Regions from separate parts of the Alcanivorax sp. UBA3183 genome, predicted to be linked through region 1. Evidence: predicted binding sites of a transcription regulator. Region 1 holds the regulator's gene; the other holds the start of a gene.

Region 1 (7,313 bases):
ATCACTTCCCGCAGGTGCCAGGCAATCGCCTCCCCTTCGCGGTCCAAATCCGTTGCGAGATAGATGCGGTCGGCTTTCGCGGCAAGACGTTTGAGTTCATCAATCACCTTTTCCTTGCCGGGAAGAATCTCGTAATGGGCCTTCCAGCCGTGTTCCGGGTCCACGCCCATACGGTTGATCAACTGGGCCTTGGCCTTCTTCTTTTTATAGGCTTCGCGCTCCTCCTTGGGCAGGGAGCGGGTGTAGGCCGCTTCCTTGGCGCGTTCCTGAGGGGTGCTCTTCTTGGAGCCACCACTGACCGGCAGATCGCGTACGTGGCCGACGCTGGACTTCACTACGAAGTCGTCGCCCAGGTAGCGGTTGATGGTCTTGGCCTTGGCAGGCGACTCCACAATAACAAGAGTTTTTCCCATTCTCAGGTTCTCAATGGCGGCGGTTTGTTGAACAGAGCGCACCGACTACAGTGCCCCGATATGGCGGTCACACAGGCGGCGCCAGTCTTCTTCGGGCGCTATTTAGACAGCGCCGGTATGGCCGGGTCAAGCTCTGCTGTCACCGACCGTCCTTTTTTAGTAGTAGACCAGAGAGAGGGTCTTGGGCAACCCTCCCAGTGAGAAACAGGTTCTGGCAAGCCGCCCAAAGAGCGTTATACTGCGGAAAAGACACCATTTCAGGGAGAGAACCGTGACAAGCCCCTATCGCCGAATTCTGGTCGCCATTGATTGCAGTGACGAGTCTGCCCAGGTGCTATCCCGGGCGGCCGGGGTGCTCTCCGGCAACGACGGAGAGTTGCATCTGATCCATGTGATCGAGCCACTGGCACTGGCCTATGGCGCCGATGTGCCCATGGATGTGACCGACCTGCAAAGCGGGCTAATGACACAGGCCCGGGAAACCGCCGACACCTATGCCGACCGTTACCAGATACCCGCCGATAATGTCCATGTGGAGCTGGGTTCCATCGAGAAGACCATCCTCGATCAGGCCGACAAGCTGGACGCCGACCTGATCGTGGTAGGCAGCCACACCCGCAGCGGCCTGGCCCTGCTACTGGGCTCAACTGCCCGCGGCCTGGTACCGGGGGCGCATTGTGATGTGCTGGCGGTTAAGGTGGATCAGAAAGGCAGTTAATAGTTAACAGTTAATAGCGTGCGTGCCGGCGCATCCCTGACTGAAACGTAAGAGGCCGCGTCCATCCCCTGGACGCGGCCTCTTACGTTCACAAAACAGAAAACCTGTTCCGCGAAACTGTTAACTATTCACTGCCTTCAAGTGAGCTGCAACGCCCCTGTCCCTTCCGGCCCTTCCTCGTTCCAGCGACATAGCAGCTCCGCCAGTCCCTGGGCCTGAACCTTGAGGGCGGCCAGTTCTTCCCGGGTGCCTTTTTCTCCATGAAACACCGGTAGCTTGCGCATGGACTGGACCAGCTCATGGTCCGGCGACTGCATACGTTTGACTTCCAGGGTCCAGCGGATGTGGTGAACGATCATGTGGAAGAACGCCAGCCGGGTACTCAATGAATAAGGGCTGTCATCCTCGTTGAATTCATTGAAATCCAGGCTCACCAATACCGCTTCGCGGGCCGTCTCTGACACCTTGATCGTGGCGCTCCGGGGAGTACCGAGCAACATGGAAAGAGTACCAAAAACCTCCCCCGGCGATACGTAATAAAGCGGCGCGTCTCCAGTCGTATCAGATAGCACCTCAAGCTGCCCTCGCAGCAGGAAATACAGGGTGGAATCCACATCCCCGGCACGAATCACAGTGTCACCGGAACCGGCTACCCAAAGGCGGGTATTATGCTCAAGCTGGGCAAATTCGCTTTGATCATCACGGGCAATTTCATTGAAAAACGGGACACCGGATAACAGCTGCCGGATCCGTTGTTGGCCGAAGTCATTATTATTGGCCTGCTCCATCTACTATCCCCAGGTCTGATGGAATTATTATCGAAGCGTCCGCCTGCCGGGCGAATCAACACAAAGACCCGCAACCATTCAGATGCTCCCTGCAATATGCTAGTGCCACCGCTACCACAGGGCAACGATATCCTCCCGAAACTGGTAAAATTCAGCCCGCCACAACTGTTCAAATAGCACTGTTCATATTATCAGTACCTATGCTAGCATCGGTTTTGTAGCACTGTTTGTCAGCCTTGGCTGACAGCCTGGTTAGCCAGAAGCGTCGATGACGCCCGGGTATGGAACCGAAATCCTGCGGGAAACATGGAGAAGGTTATGAGCAGCAAACTCACCGATCGCCAGCAACAGGTGCTGGACTGTATCCGCGAATGCATCGCCGATACCGGTATGGCACCCACTCGCGCGGAAATTGCCGACATCATGGGCTTTCAGTCCAAGAATGCCGCCTCTGACCATTTGCGAGCCCTGGAAAGAAAGGGCTTTATCAAACTCCACAGTGACCGCTCCCGTGGCATTCAATTGCTCGACAACGCCTACTGGTCGGAAGAAGAACTGCCGATAGTCGGCAAAGTGGCCGCCGGGGTTCCCATCGAGGCCATCGAAAATGTGGAACGTACCGTGCCGGTGCCCCAGGGGCTGTTCAAGCAACGCCCCACTTACCTCTTGAAGGTACAGGGCGACAGTATGATCGAGGCAGGCATCTTCGATGGCGACCTGATCGCCGTACGCAAATCCAACGTGGCCCGTTCCGGTGAGATCGTGGTTGCCCGCATTGACGAAGAAGTCACGGTAAAGACCCTAAAGTTAAACAAGTCCAGCGCCACCCTGTTACCGGCTAACGAGGCTTATGAGCCGATCAAGGTGCCGGCTGATCAACTGATCATCGAGGGTATTTTCGTGGGGTTGATCCGTGATCCGAATTCTTTCTAGTGCCATTCTGCTATTTATGAGTGTTGCCGCCATGTCCGATACGCATCTGCTCGCCCCCTGCCCGGATTCGCCCAACTGCGTCTCCAGCCTGGCCAAAGACGAAGATCGCCGGGTGGCGCCTCTGCAGGTAGCAGAAACTCGCCAGGCCAGCATGACTCGCCTACAGGCCCTGCTGCGGCAACTTGACCGCGTCGAGTTCGATGTGGTCGGCCAGTCCCGTATCCAGGCCCGCTTCTCAAGCCGACTGCTGCGTTTCGTGGATGATGTGACATTCTATATTCGTGAAGACGGCGTGGTAGAGGTACGCTCCGCATCACGGGTCGGCTACTGGGATTTAGGTGCCAACCGTCGTCGGGTAGAATCCCTGCGCGAACAACTGGCGGAGCAGGCCCCTGATGCAAGAACCTCACACTACTCACTTCAAGACCGACATTCCCCATTGGGCTGATATCGGCGTTAATCTGACCGACAAGCAGTTCCGCGATGATCAGGATGAGGTACTTGAGCGGGCCCGTTCTGCCGGGGTGAACTGGCAACTTCTCACCGGCACTAATGTGGACGAATCCCGCCAGGCCATGGAGCTGGCCAGCCAGCACGATGATCTGTTTTCCACCGCTGGCCTTCACCCTCATAGCGCCCGCTTCTATTCCCCGGCCCTGGAAAAGGAGATGCGGGAACTGTTAAGCCACCACAGCGTAAAAGCCGCCGGCGAAATGGGCCTGGATTTCAATCGTGACTTTTCCCCACGCCCGGATCAGGAACGTGCCTTCGAGGCCCAGCTGGCCCTGGCAGTGGAATACCGGCTTCCGGTGTTTCTCCACGAGCGCGATGCCCACGAACGCTTCGCGCCCATTTTGAAAGCCTACCGGGATCACCTTGTCGGTGCGGTCGTGCACTGCTTTACCGGATCACGCCAGGCGCTTTTTGATTATCTGGATCTGGATTGCCACATTGGCATCACCGGCTGGGTGTGCGATGAGCGCCGCGGCAAGCCGCTGGCGGAATTGGTACACAACATCCCCGATAACCGGCTGCTGCTGGAAACCGACGCGCCCTATCTGCTACCCCGGGATCTGCCGGAAGCGCCCCCGAAAAAGCGGCGCAACGAGCCTTCATTGTTACCCTGGATAGGTAAGCGGGTGGCGAGTTTACGGGGACAAGATGTGGCCCGGGTGGCGGGTATGACGAGTGATAATGCGCGGGTGCTGTTCAGATAACCGAAACCCGAAACCGTTGGAGCTTTGCTCACAAAGCGAAATCTCTCTTGAGCAGGTAATGGCACCAGGCTCAAGCCTTCCCCTTGCGAGCAAGACTCCAACAGGTCAGGCTTGGCTTCGCCAGTGAAAGCGCACACGAAGCGGAGGGATCACCTCCCCTTCCGGCTGACCGACCATTTCCGCATGGGCAGAATGATGGAGCAAATGTGCGGAGTCGGTAGACAGGGTCTGAAGCTGGTTATTGGCGTGCTCGGGGCCATTGAAGCGCATGATTTTACCGCTGTCGTCGGTCACCCAGTACCAGGTATCCGCGAAGCGGACTTTGACGGTGCACACGGACAGGCAGGCCGAGAAAATCTCGACTTCATCGGCCTTGCGCTTGTGCAGTTTTTTGGGGCTGATCGTTTCCATAACAGCAATGATGATCTTGCCGCTGTGAAGCCCGCATCAATCACTCAGCCTGCCAGAAACTGCTGCACATCCAGTAGACCGAATGGCCAACCCAGCTCCCGCCCCTCTTTCATCAGCACGGGAATGCGTTCGCCATAGCGGGCCAGCAGCTCATCGTCCTCGGCCACATCAACCAGTGTCAGCGTAAGGTCCGGTGACACCATGGCGACCAGTTCACAGGCCTGTTCACAGAGGTGACAGCCCACCGTGGTATAAAGCACTACGCTCATCAGTCCTCCACATGCCGAATGGCATAGCAGACATGAATCTTGTCATTGCGGCGAAAATCTTCCGGGATGCTCCAGCGGGAAATATCTTCTACCTGATACCATTTGCTGATACTCGGGTCGAGCTGGAAACGCCGGTAGTTGCAGGAAAAATACAGTACCCCGCCCGGCTCCAGCCGACGCATGATCTTGCGGATCAACTCCCCATGGTGCTCTTCCACCACGAAGTCACTGCGCGACTTATTGTTGGAAAAGGTCGGAGGATCACAGAACACCAGATCGAACTGTTCCTGGCATTCGTCCAGCCAGCGCATGGTATCGGCGCGCACCAGCTCATGCTGCTCGGTGGAGAAGCCGTTGGCGGCCAGATTGCAGGCTGCCCATTCCAGATAGCGCTTGGAAGCATCCACGGTAACAGTGCGCTTGGCGCCGCCAACAGCCGCATGCACGGTGGCCGAGCCGGTGTAGGCAAACAGGTTGAGGAAGCGCTTGCCGCTGGCTTCCTCGGCAATTTTCAGCCGCGTGGGACGGTGATCGAGGAACAGACCCGTGTCCAGATAGTCCTGCAGGTTGATGAGCAGCTGAGCCTGGCCTTCTCGCACCAACCGGTAACGCCCCTGGCCATCCAGCTTTTGGTACTGCTGATTGCCTTTCTGACGCTCCCGGGTTCGCAGGTGCACCTGTTCGCGATGTACACCCAGGGCCGCGCGAACAGCGGTCACTGCCAGATCCCGTCGCTGTTTGGCCTTCTCCGGGTCCACGGTTTTCGGCGCCTTGAATTCCTGCACCAGTACCTGATCGCCATAGATATCCACGGCCACATTGAACTCGGGCAGATCCCGATCGTAGAGGCGATAGCACTGGATATCTTCGCGTTCCAGCCAGCGGCGCAGGTGTTTGCCATTCTTGCGCAGGCGGTTCACCAGCGGCTGGGCCCCTTCCGGCACCTCGAAAGCGGATGACTCAGCAATCGTCACCACCTCCACTTGCGCTGGCTGGCGAGAGTGGTACAGACGAATGAAGTTATTGAACGGCCCGTTCTTCAGTCGCCACTGGCTCTGCAGATCCATACCGGAGCGATCCATCACTTCCGCGTCGGCGCCCAACAACACCGCTTGCCAGTTCGGCGCCAGTTTGGCCAGCAACCGGCCCAGGGCGAAATGCAGCCAGCCAGCTTGTTGCTGCTCATCCAGACGCTCGCCCCAGGGCGGGTTAGCTACTAACAGGCCCTGATCGGCAAAATCCCGGGAACGCAGGGCGCCCAGTTCCCGACGTTCAAAATGAATGGCCTGACGAACCCCCGCCCGCTCGGCATTCTGCTGGGCCAGCTGGATAGCCCGGCCGTCCACGTCGAATCCCTTCAGGGACATCTCAGGAAGCGGCTGGCGGGCGCTTTCGGCGGCCTCCTCCATGGCATCCTGCCAGAGCTGACGGCGACACGCCCGCCACTGCTGGAAACCATAATGCTGGCGCTGGGCACCCGCTGCCCAGCCGGCGGCGATCTGCGCGGCTTCTATCAACAGGGTGCCGGAGCCGCAAAACGGGTCCATTAACACTGCCGGATGATTGCCCTGGCGCCAGCCGGCGGCCCACAGCATGGCTGCGCCAAGAGTTTCGCGAAGCGGCGCCCGACCACCGGCCAACCGGTAACCACGCCGATGCAAGGGATCGCCGGCCAGATCCAGCCACAGATGGGCTTCATTGGGATCCAGCCGGGCACGGATACAGCAACTGCCACGGGCATCCCGGGATACCGTGAATTGTGGTGGCAGGGCCTGAATAAAGCGCTTGGTGCTGATGCGGTTATCACCACGAACACCCGGTCCGTGCTCAAGATGGATATGCAGCGGCGCATCATTGCCCACCAGAGACAGCCAGTCCTGGCTGGCAACCAGCTTTTCCGGTGCGATATCCGGGGTGACCCCGAGGGTCGCCAGGGACAACAGCACCCGTTCCGCCAGCCGCGACCACAGGCAGACCCGAAGTGCATCCGCGGTACCGCCGGTAAATGCCACATGGGCACGACCGGTTTCTGTTACCGATATGCCCAGTGACGACAGTTCATCGGCCAGCAACTCGGCGATACCGGGCATGCTGGTGGCCACAAATTCCATTACTGATACCTCGTAAGTGACTGTTTTATGCGTAACGGTAAAATTAACTATTTAACTTTCAATGCGTTACACAAATCGTCGTCAAGCTGTCCTTTATACGTCATATGCTTAACAGGCACGAACCATATTGCTACATGATATTCGACACTACCCCAGCGCTTTCCCATACTGAATGAGTCGACCCCAATAACTGGCCTTGTTCTCTGCCAGGGGTCATTTTCACTACCGCTATCTGTGAAAGGGAAAGCGTCTATGAAGCGACAAAAAAGAAACAAAGACGACCGCGCCTACAGCCGGGGATACAACGCCGGCCTGGATGGAAAATCTCGTGAGGAATGCCCGTTTGGCGCCCTCAGTGCACGCACCAACTGGATGGGCGGCTGGCGCGAAGGTCGCACCGATTTCGCACATGGGATGCTGGGGGTATCCAGCATTCAGAACCTGAAAAATATC
Region 2 (7,313 bases), on a different contig from region 1:
CCGGAGCGTAAACTGATCGGCCATCAGGTAAGCCGTGACGTCACCTTCCGGGCCAATGGCCTGGACACCTATACCCAGCTGCTCGACGGCCTGGCCAAGCAAGGTTTGCGGGATATTCGCCCGGCCGGCATCGAAGTCAGCAACGCCGACGAGCTGGCCAATCAGGCTCTGGAGAAAGCGGTGGCAGATGCCCGCCAGCGGGCCAGCATCATCGCCGAGGCCGCTGACCGGGAGCTTGGCAAGGCTATCCAGATCCAGGCCCAGGATTTCCAGCCCCCGCAACCGGTAATGATGATGGCACGGAGCGAGAAAAGCGGTAACGCCGACAGCTACCGGCCCGGCGAAACCGATATCACCGCCCGGGTCCAGATCACCTTCGAACTGGACTAGGGCCTGCTCCCACTAATTCCGAGGCCCCTGTTGCGGCCCAAAATGCGCCAATCTAGGCGCGAGGAGAGATGTTTGGTGTCTCCAAATGAACGACGAGCAACAACGAGTGGCGCATTTTGGGCCTCAACCCGAAGGGCTGGGCCCTTTTTCCGTCCAGCAGCCCCAACCGTTACTTATGTAGAACAACTACACCGCGCACCGGTTGGAACTACTGGACAAAAAAATGACTCCAGCAGGGGCCACGGAATTAGTGGGAGCAGGCCCTAATGGATCGCCTCGGTCAGATCTGCAGCGCCGCGCTGCAGCAGTATCTTGCCCACGGTGAAGCCCGGGGGCTGGATATCGCTGCGGCGCTGGATACCGCAGCGCTGGATGCGGAACGGGTCCGCCAGCCGGACGCTCGCATTCCCGGTGTCAGCTTCCAGACGCTGCTGCACACTCTGATTGATCACTCCCGCGACCCGCTCTTCGGCCTGCACACCTCCGAGTTTGTCCAGCCGGGCTCCTATAATGTGATGGGTTACATCGCCATGAGTGCCGGCACTCTCCAGGAAGCCCTGTCCAAGGTCAGCCTCTATGAAAAGCTGGTGGGCGATATGGGCACCACCGACACCCGCATTGACGACAACCAGGCCGCCATTCGCTGGGACTGTCGCTACAGACAACAACCCGCTCGCCAACACCTGATAGACAATGTGCTGGGCTCCTGGATCCGCTACGCCCGCTGGCTGACCGGCAATGACCAACTGGCCCCCGCCGAAGTCTGGCTGGAACATCCCCGACCCAGCCCCGCACTGGTGGAGGAATACCAGCGGGTGTTCCTCTGCGAGGTGCGGTTCGCGCAACCCTGCTCTGCCCTGATCGGTCCGCCGGACCTGCTGGAACAACCGATTCGCCAGCCGGACCCGCTATTGCTGTCGACCCTGGAAGCCCACGCCATTCAACAGCTTCACCAGCTGGGCGTGGAAACCAGCCTGGCCCAGCGGGTAAAACAGTGCATTCAGGATGCCATTGGCCATTCCCTGCCGCGCAAGGAAACCATCGCCGAACGGCTGGGTATGAACGTGCGCACCCTGCACCGTCGGCTCGCCGATGAAGGCCACAGCTGGCAGAAACTGCTGGACCAGGTGCGACTGCATCAGGCCCGGCAATTACTCTGCCAGAGCCCGGCCCCCCAGGCAGAAATCGCCGAAGCCCTGGGCTACTCGGATATTCGGTCATTTCAACGCAGCTTCAAGCGACATACGGGGATGACCCCTGGCCAGTTTCGCACCCAACAAAAGCCGGATTTGTAGGAAATCACTTACACGCTTTGTCGGCTTTCTCTTATGCGCATTTACTTATAGCCCCGTTCAGTGTCTACCTCACCGCCGCTGGTCGTTATCGCTTTGCCCATACCGCCAGCGGTTGACTACAACAGTTCCCAAGGGATCACGAAGTTCCCTCAAACCACCGGCTATGCCGGTTTCGGGAACCGTTACAGGGACGCACCATGAACCGAAAAATTTCCGTCAGCGGCCTCACCCATGACTCAGCCAGCGCCTTTGTCTCCATGATGGGCATCATCAATGGCCACTGCAGTGTCATCTGGGAGAATGCCGACCCGGGTCAGGCCGACGTACTGCTGGTGACCGCCAAAGATAGCCCTCGCGCCACCTCCAGCAAGAGTGACAAACCCTGCATCCTGGTTTATCCCAGCTCCCAGGACCGGCCCGACGCTCCCTTTACCCTGTCCCATCCATTCCGGGCCATGAATATGATCCGGGTATTGGAAGATGTGGCACGGGCGCTGCCCGGCTAACTGCCCCACCCCATCAGCTTGCGCTGATCGCCTGTTAGGCAATTCTGCCCATATAAACGCGGCCTTTTCTTTTCGGCCGCGTTCTTTTTGTCCTACAAAGCCTTAATTCTCCCCATGGGTCATGGCTATACTGACATCAGCTAATGACAACAATGAGCGGAGACCTGCATGAAAGGCACTCTCAAACAACTGGATCGGGCCATCGAGCACGCTGAAACCTACGAAGAGTGGTACGAAGCCAGCCGCGAACACGACCGTCTTTCCGGTGCGGACGAATGGAAAGAAATTGATCGCTCCCCCCATTATGACTACGAGCTGATCCGCAATCGCCTGTGGCAGATTCGCCAGGCCCGTGAACGCAATGACGTCAACAAGCTGGTGTTTCACCTGCACGAAGGCCTGCATGGCAATCTGGGCAACATTTCCAACCCGCGCCTCTATCAACAAACTCGCGTGGGCACCAAACGCCTGATCGAGAATTATCTCGAAGAAGTCACCATCGCCCTGAACTACCTGTGCGACACCAATTTCAAGGAGTTCGGGCTCAAGGAGAAACTGGATTTCTTCGAAACCACCGGCCAGGCCTTCGGCCAGAGCTGTCTGATGCTCTCCGGTGGCGCCGCTCTGGGTCTGTTTCATATCGGTGTGGCCCGCTGCCTGTGGGAACAGGGGTTGCTACCTTCGGTGATCTCCGGCTCCAGTGCCGGCAGCATCATTGCCTCCGTTGTGGGCACCCACAACGATGAAGAACTGAAACTCAAACTGGAACCGGAAAACATCTACCTGGAAGCCTTCAAGGTGCTGGGCTGGAAGGGCATCATCCGTGGCACCCCGGTGCTGGATGGCGACCACCTGGAAGCCTGCCTGGAAGAAAACATCCTCGACATGACCTTCGAGGAGGCCTACCGGCACACCGGCCGCGAAATCAACATTACCGTCAGCCCTTACGACCGTAATCAGCATGCCCGTCTGCTCAACTGGCGCACCTCGCCCAATGTGCTGATCCGCAAGGCATCACTGGCTTCCTGCGCGATTCCCGGCATCTATCCACCGGTTTCCCTGTGGGCCAAGAATATTGATGGCGAGCGGGTGCCCTACATTCCTGGTCGCAAGTTCGTGGATGGCTCCATCGTCGACGACCTGCCGATCCGCCGCCTGTCCCGACTCTATGGCGTCAACCATTCCATCGTCAGCCAGACCAACCCCCATGTGGTGCCATTCCTGTCGCGTAACGAAAATACCGACAGCTCAATGAGCACCCTGGCGGACTGGGGGCTGAAAAATGTCTCCATGAATCTGCGCTACGCCCTGCAACTGATTCAGCGCAGGGTGGAATCGAACGACGTGGGGCTGATGTTCGACAAGGCCAAGAGCATGGTCACCCAGAAGTATATCGGCGATATCAACATGATCCCGCCACGCCAGCCCATGAATGCCTTCAAAGTGCTTAATAACCCCACCTTGCAGGATGTTCGCAACTACATCCGCAAAGGGGAAAAGGCGACCTGGCCCAAGCTCGGCATGGTGGCCAACACCACCGCCATCAGCCGCACCTTCCGCGACTGTCGCGCCCGCCTGGACCGTATCGAGGAACGCATGCTCGAACAGGTACCGATGACCGCCGTCTGAGCCCTACCCTCTGCCCCGTGGCTCATCGAGCCCGGGGCAGATCGGCCCAGCGGGTGGTATAGGCCGGCGATAAATGGGCTCGGCGCATGGCCCAAACACACCGTTCATTCTGGTTCATTCCCCGACCCGCCAGCCATACCTTGCCCTTGCCGCTGCTGTTGATGGTATCCATCACCTGCATTAACGCCTTCCCTTTCTCCGCGTTTTCGTCTTCCCGAAACAGGGTGACCTGCTCACGCCCCGCCGGGCCCAGGTCCGTCAGCATGACGCCCGCCTTGCCATAGCGATAACCGGCCTGCCAGAGGGCCGTTACCATCTCCACCGCATGGTGCACCATCACCCGGGTATCTACCGTGGCTGGCGACAGACTTGTTCGGCCAGAATCGGGGAATAACTGCTGCGGCTTGCCCATCGGCGCTGTGCGGAGATAAACGCTGATGGCACCGGCACTGAGCCCTTCTGCCCGCATGCTTTCCGCCGCCCGGGCGGTGAAATCACTGACCGCCTGCCGCACCGCTGCCAGCGATGCCACCGGCTCACCGAAAGAGCGGGAATGGATAATCTGCTGACGGGGTTCCTGCCGGGCTTCCAGGGGCAGACAACTCTCGCCGTTCAACTCCCGTACTACCCGCTCCTGAACCACCGAGAACCGCTTGCGGATCAGACGATAGTCGGCACGGGCCAGATCCAGAGCCGTCTCGATCTCCATATTATTCAAACGCTGCCCGAGGCGCCGACCGATACCCCAGACCGCCGAGACCGGTGTACGTGCCAGCAGGCGCTCACGCCACCGCGGATCTGTCAGCACCAGCACGCCCCCAGTCTGCGGGTACGTCTTGGCGGCATGGTTGGCCAGCTTGGCCAGGGTCTTGGTGGGTGCCACTCCCACACACACCGGCACACCCACCCACTTGCCTACCCGTTCGCGGAGGGCCAACCCCAGCGGCTGAAGCTCCTCAGGTTGCATCAGGGACAGATCCAGAAAGGCCTCATCAATGGAGTACACCTCCACCGCCGGCACCAGGGTAGCCAGTGACGCCATCACCCGCCGGGAGAGATCCCCGTAGAGCACATAGTTGGAGGAGAACACCGCGACCCGGTGCTTGCGAATCAGATCCCGAGCCTCGAACAATGGCATGCCGGTTCTCACCCCCAGCGCCTTGGCCTCGGCAGAACCAGCCACGATGCAGCCGTCATTATTGGATAGCACCACCACCGGCCGCCCTGCCAGATCCGGCCGGAAAACGCGCTCACAGGAGGCATAGAAACTGTTGCAATCGACCAGGGCAAACATGGCACTCACCGCCGGGGCCGGGCCACCGGCCGGTGTGCATGAAGGGAAAATGTCACCACACCAAACAACTCCCACTCCTGATCCGCCAGCGGTATCGCTGCATAGCGGGGGTTACGTGGCATCAGCATGGGCTGTGGCCGCAGCCGCAACTCCTTCACGGTGAACTCCCCATTCAGCGACGCCACCACCACATCACCGTGAGATGGCTCCAGGGAGCGGTCCACCACCAGAATATCGTCCGGGAAAATCCCCGCTTCCCGCATGGAGTCCCCCTCTACCCGAAGCAGAAAGGTGGCCTCCTGCTGGCCAATGCATAGCTGGTTCAGATCCAGCGGCGCCTCCATATAGCCCTGGGCCGGGGACGGAAAACCGGCAGCAACACGTTCGGAGAAAAAAGGCAGCGCAGTCATGGGACACCACAGGAAAGATAACGATGGGGCCATGCTATCAAATACTGTCTTTATGTACAGTTAAATGACATTTCCACACCATCGATACCGGCACTGACAGAACACACAGCAAGGTAACAAAACGCAAAGAAAGGCATATCCAAACGCCGCCATGGCTGCCTTAGGGTTGGACTAACAATGCCGTCATCAGGGTGTAGTCATGATGCTTGAAGGTAACCCGGGCTGGATGTCCGACTTTCTGGAAGAAATGGGGCTGCCGGCCAGCGCCGCGTTTCAGGGATATGTGCTCTATCATCGGGAAAGTGACAGCTTTGTCGCCGATGCACCCGACCCGTCCTTTCCCCATTATGTGAAGCCTTGTGCCTGGGCTCACCGCTACCCTTACATCATGCTGGCACGGGACGCTGCCATGGACATGGAGGATGGCATGCAGGTGCAGGTGCTGTTCCGGCTGGGCGGACAGTTTCTTGCCTACCCGATCTGAAAACGCCGGATCCGGAAAAACAAAAAGCCACCCGATGGGTGGCTTTTTTTGATATGGAGCGGGTGAAGAGAATCGAACTCTCGTATGCAGCTTGGGAAGCTGCCGTTCTACCATTGAACTACACCCGCTTGAACAACCGGCAATATAGTCAAAAGGATGCGCCTTGGCCAGCGCTGATGTGAGCAGATACGCCATCATGACGGGTTTGAGGTTACACTGCGGGACAGATCAGAATGACAAAGAGGAGCGTGGCCATGCCAATGGCATTTGTGAGTGGGGCCCGGGGGTTTCTCGGTGGACACATCGTCGACCAGCTGCTGGAAAAAGGCTGGGACGTCACTGCGGTTATACGGCCACGCAGCGATGCCGCGGCGCTTCAGGCCAAAGGCGTTCAGGTCGTACAGGCTCCGCTGGATAATGCCACCGAACTGGCACTGGTGATGCCGGCAGCGCCGGATGCCGTCTTTCACGTGGCCGGCAATACCAGCCTGTGGCGGCGTGGCAACGCGCAACAGTACAGAGATAACGTACTGGGCACCCGGGCCATGGTCAGCGCGGCACTGAAAAACGTGGCGGGCCGATTTGTCCATACCTCCTCAATCTCCGCCTGGGGCATTCAGGACACCCCCATCAACGAACAGACGCCCTCCAATGCAGCTAACGACTGGATCGGCTACAACCGCAGCAAGTACCTCGCCGAGCAGGAAATAGAGAACGGTATCCGGCAGGGTCTGGACGCGGTGATCCTCAATCCCTGCGGCATTATCGGCGCCGGTGACACCCATAACTGGTCGCAGATGATCAAATTGATCCAGGACGGCAAGCTGCCAGGGGTGCCACCGGGCGGGGGCAACTTCTGTGCCGTTGAAGAGGTGGCCAAAGCACACCTGGCGGCGTTGGAAAGCGGCCAATGCGGCGAGCGCTATATCCTGGCCGGGGTGGAAGCCAGCTTTCTGGAACTGGTACAGACCATTGCCGGACAGCTCGGTAAAAAAGCCCCGTCGCGAACCGTGCCCCCGGCGGTATTGAAACTGGCCGGACAGCTATACCCCATCGGCAGCCTGTTTACCGGTAATGAGCCTCGGCTGACACCGGAAAAAGTGGCGCTGGTCACCAGCCGGGTACATGCCGACGGCAGTAAAGCCGTCCAGGAATTAGGCTTTAACGATCAGGTGCCACTGGCCACCATGATCGCAAACTGTATTCGCTGGATGGTGCAGGAACAACGCCTGTAAGAACGAAGTGGGTGGTTCGCCATGCACAAGCATGGCGCCTGCAGAAAACCGTTACCGGGAAAAGACATCT

What was found. The regulator LexA, encoded in region 1, represses DNA repair genes until DNA is damaged. The targets are predictions, from matches to a motif close to TACTGTNTANNTANACAGTA.
Region 2: a site for LexA is predicted at 5,567-5,586, ahead of B3Q33_RS11765 (LexA family protein). Genes of this name have one in related genera too.

Annotation. Positions count from the first base shown of each region.
Region 1 covers NZ_DEXN01000044.1:19,514-26,826, reverse strand. Annotated here, with positions in the region: gene topA (type I DNA topoisomerase) at 1-413, opposite strand, end outside; gene B3Q33_RS13900 (universal stress protein) at 685-1,131, shown strand; gene B3Q33_RS13895 (Crp/Fnr family transcriptional regulator) at 1,269-1,919, opposite strand; gene lexA (transcriptional repressor LexA) at 2,238-2,852, shown strand; gene B3Q33_RS13885 (DUF1499 domain-containing protein) at 2,884-3,300, shown strand; gene B3Q33_RS13880 (TatD family hydrolase) at 3,248-4,069, shown strand; gene B3Q33_RS13875 (DUF6482 family protein) at 4,175-4,480, opposite strand; gene B3Q33_RS13870 (glutaredoxin family protein) at 4,525-4,749, opposite strand; gene rlmKL (bifunctional 23S rRNA (guanine(2069)-N(7))-methyltransferase RlmK/23S rRNA (guanine(2445)-N(2))-methyltransferase RlmL) at 4,749-6,860, opposite strand; gene rmf (ribosome modulation factor) at 7,113-7,313, shown strand, end outside.
Region 2 covers NZ_DEXN01000038.1:44,375-51,687, reverse strand. Annotated here, with positions in the region: gene B3Q33_RS11790 (SIMPL domain-containing protein) at 1-390, shown strand, start outside; gene B3Q33_RS11785 (AraC family transcriptional regulator) at 657-1,685, shown strand; gene B3Q33_RS11780 (hypothetical protein) at 1,883-2,191, shown strand; gene B3Q33_RS11775 (DUF3336 domain-containing protein) at 2,360-3,820, shown strand; gene umuC (translesion error-prone DNA polymerase V subunit UmuC) at 3,843-5,114, opposite strand; gene B3Q33_RS11765 (LexA family protein) at 5,120-5,557, opposite strand; gene B3Q33_RS11760 (hypothetical protein) at 5,724-6,008, shown strand; tRNA gene B3Q33_RS11755 (tRNA-Gly) at 6,063-6,136, opposite strand; gene B3Q33_RS11750 (SDR family oxidoreductase) at 6,263-7,243, shown strand.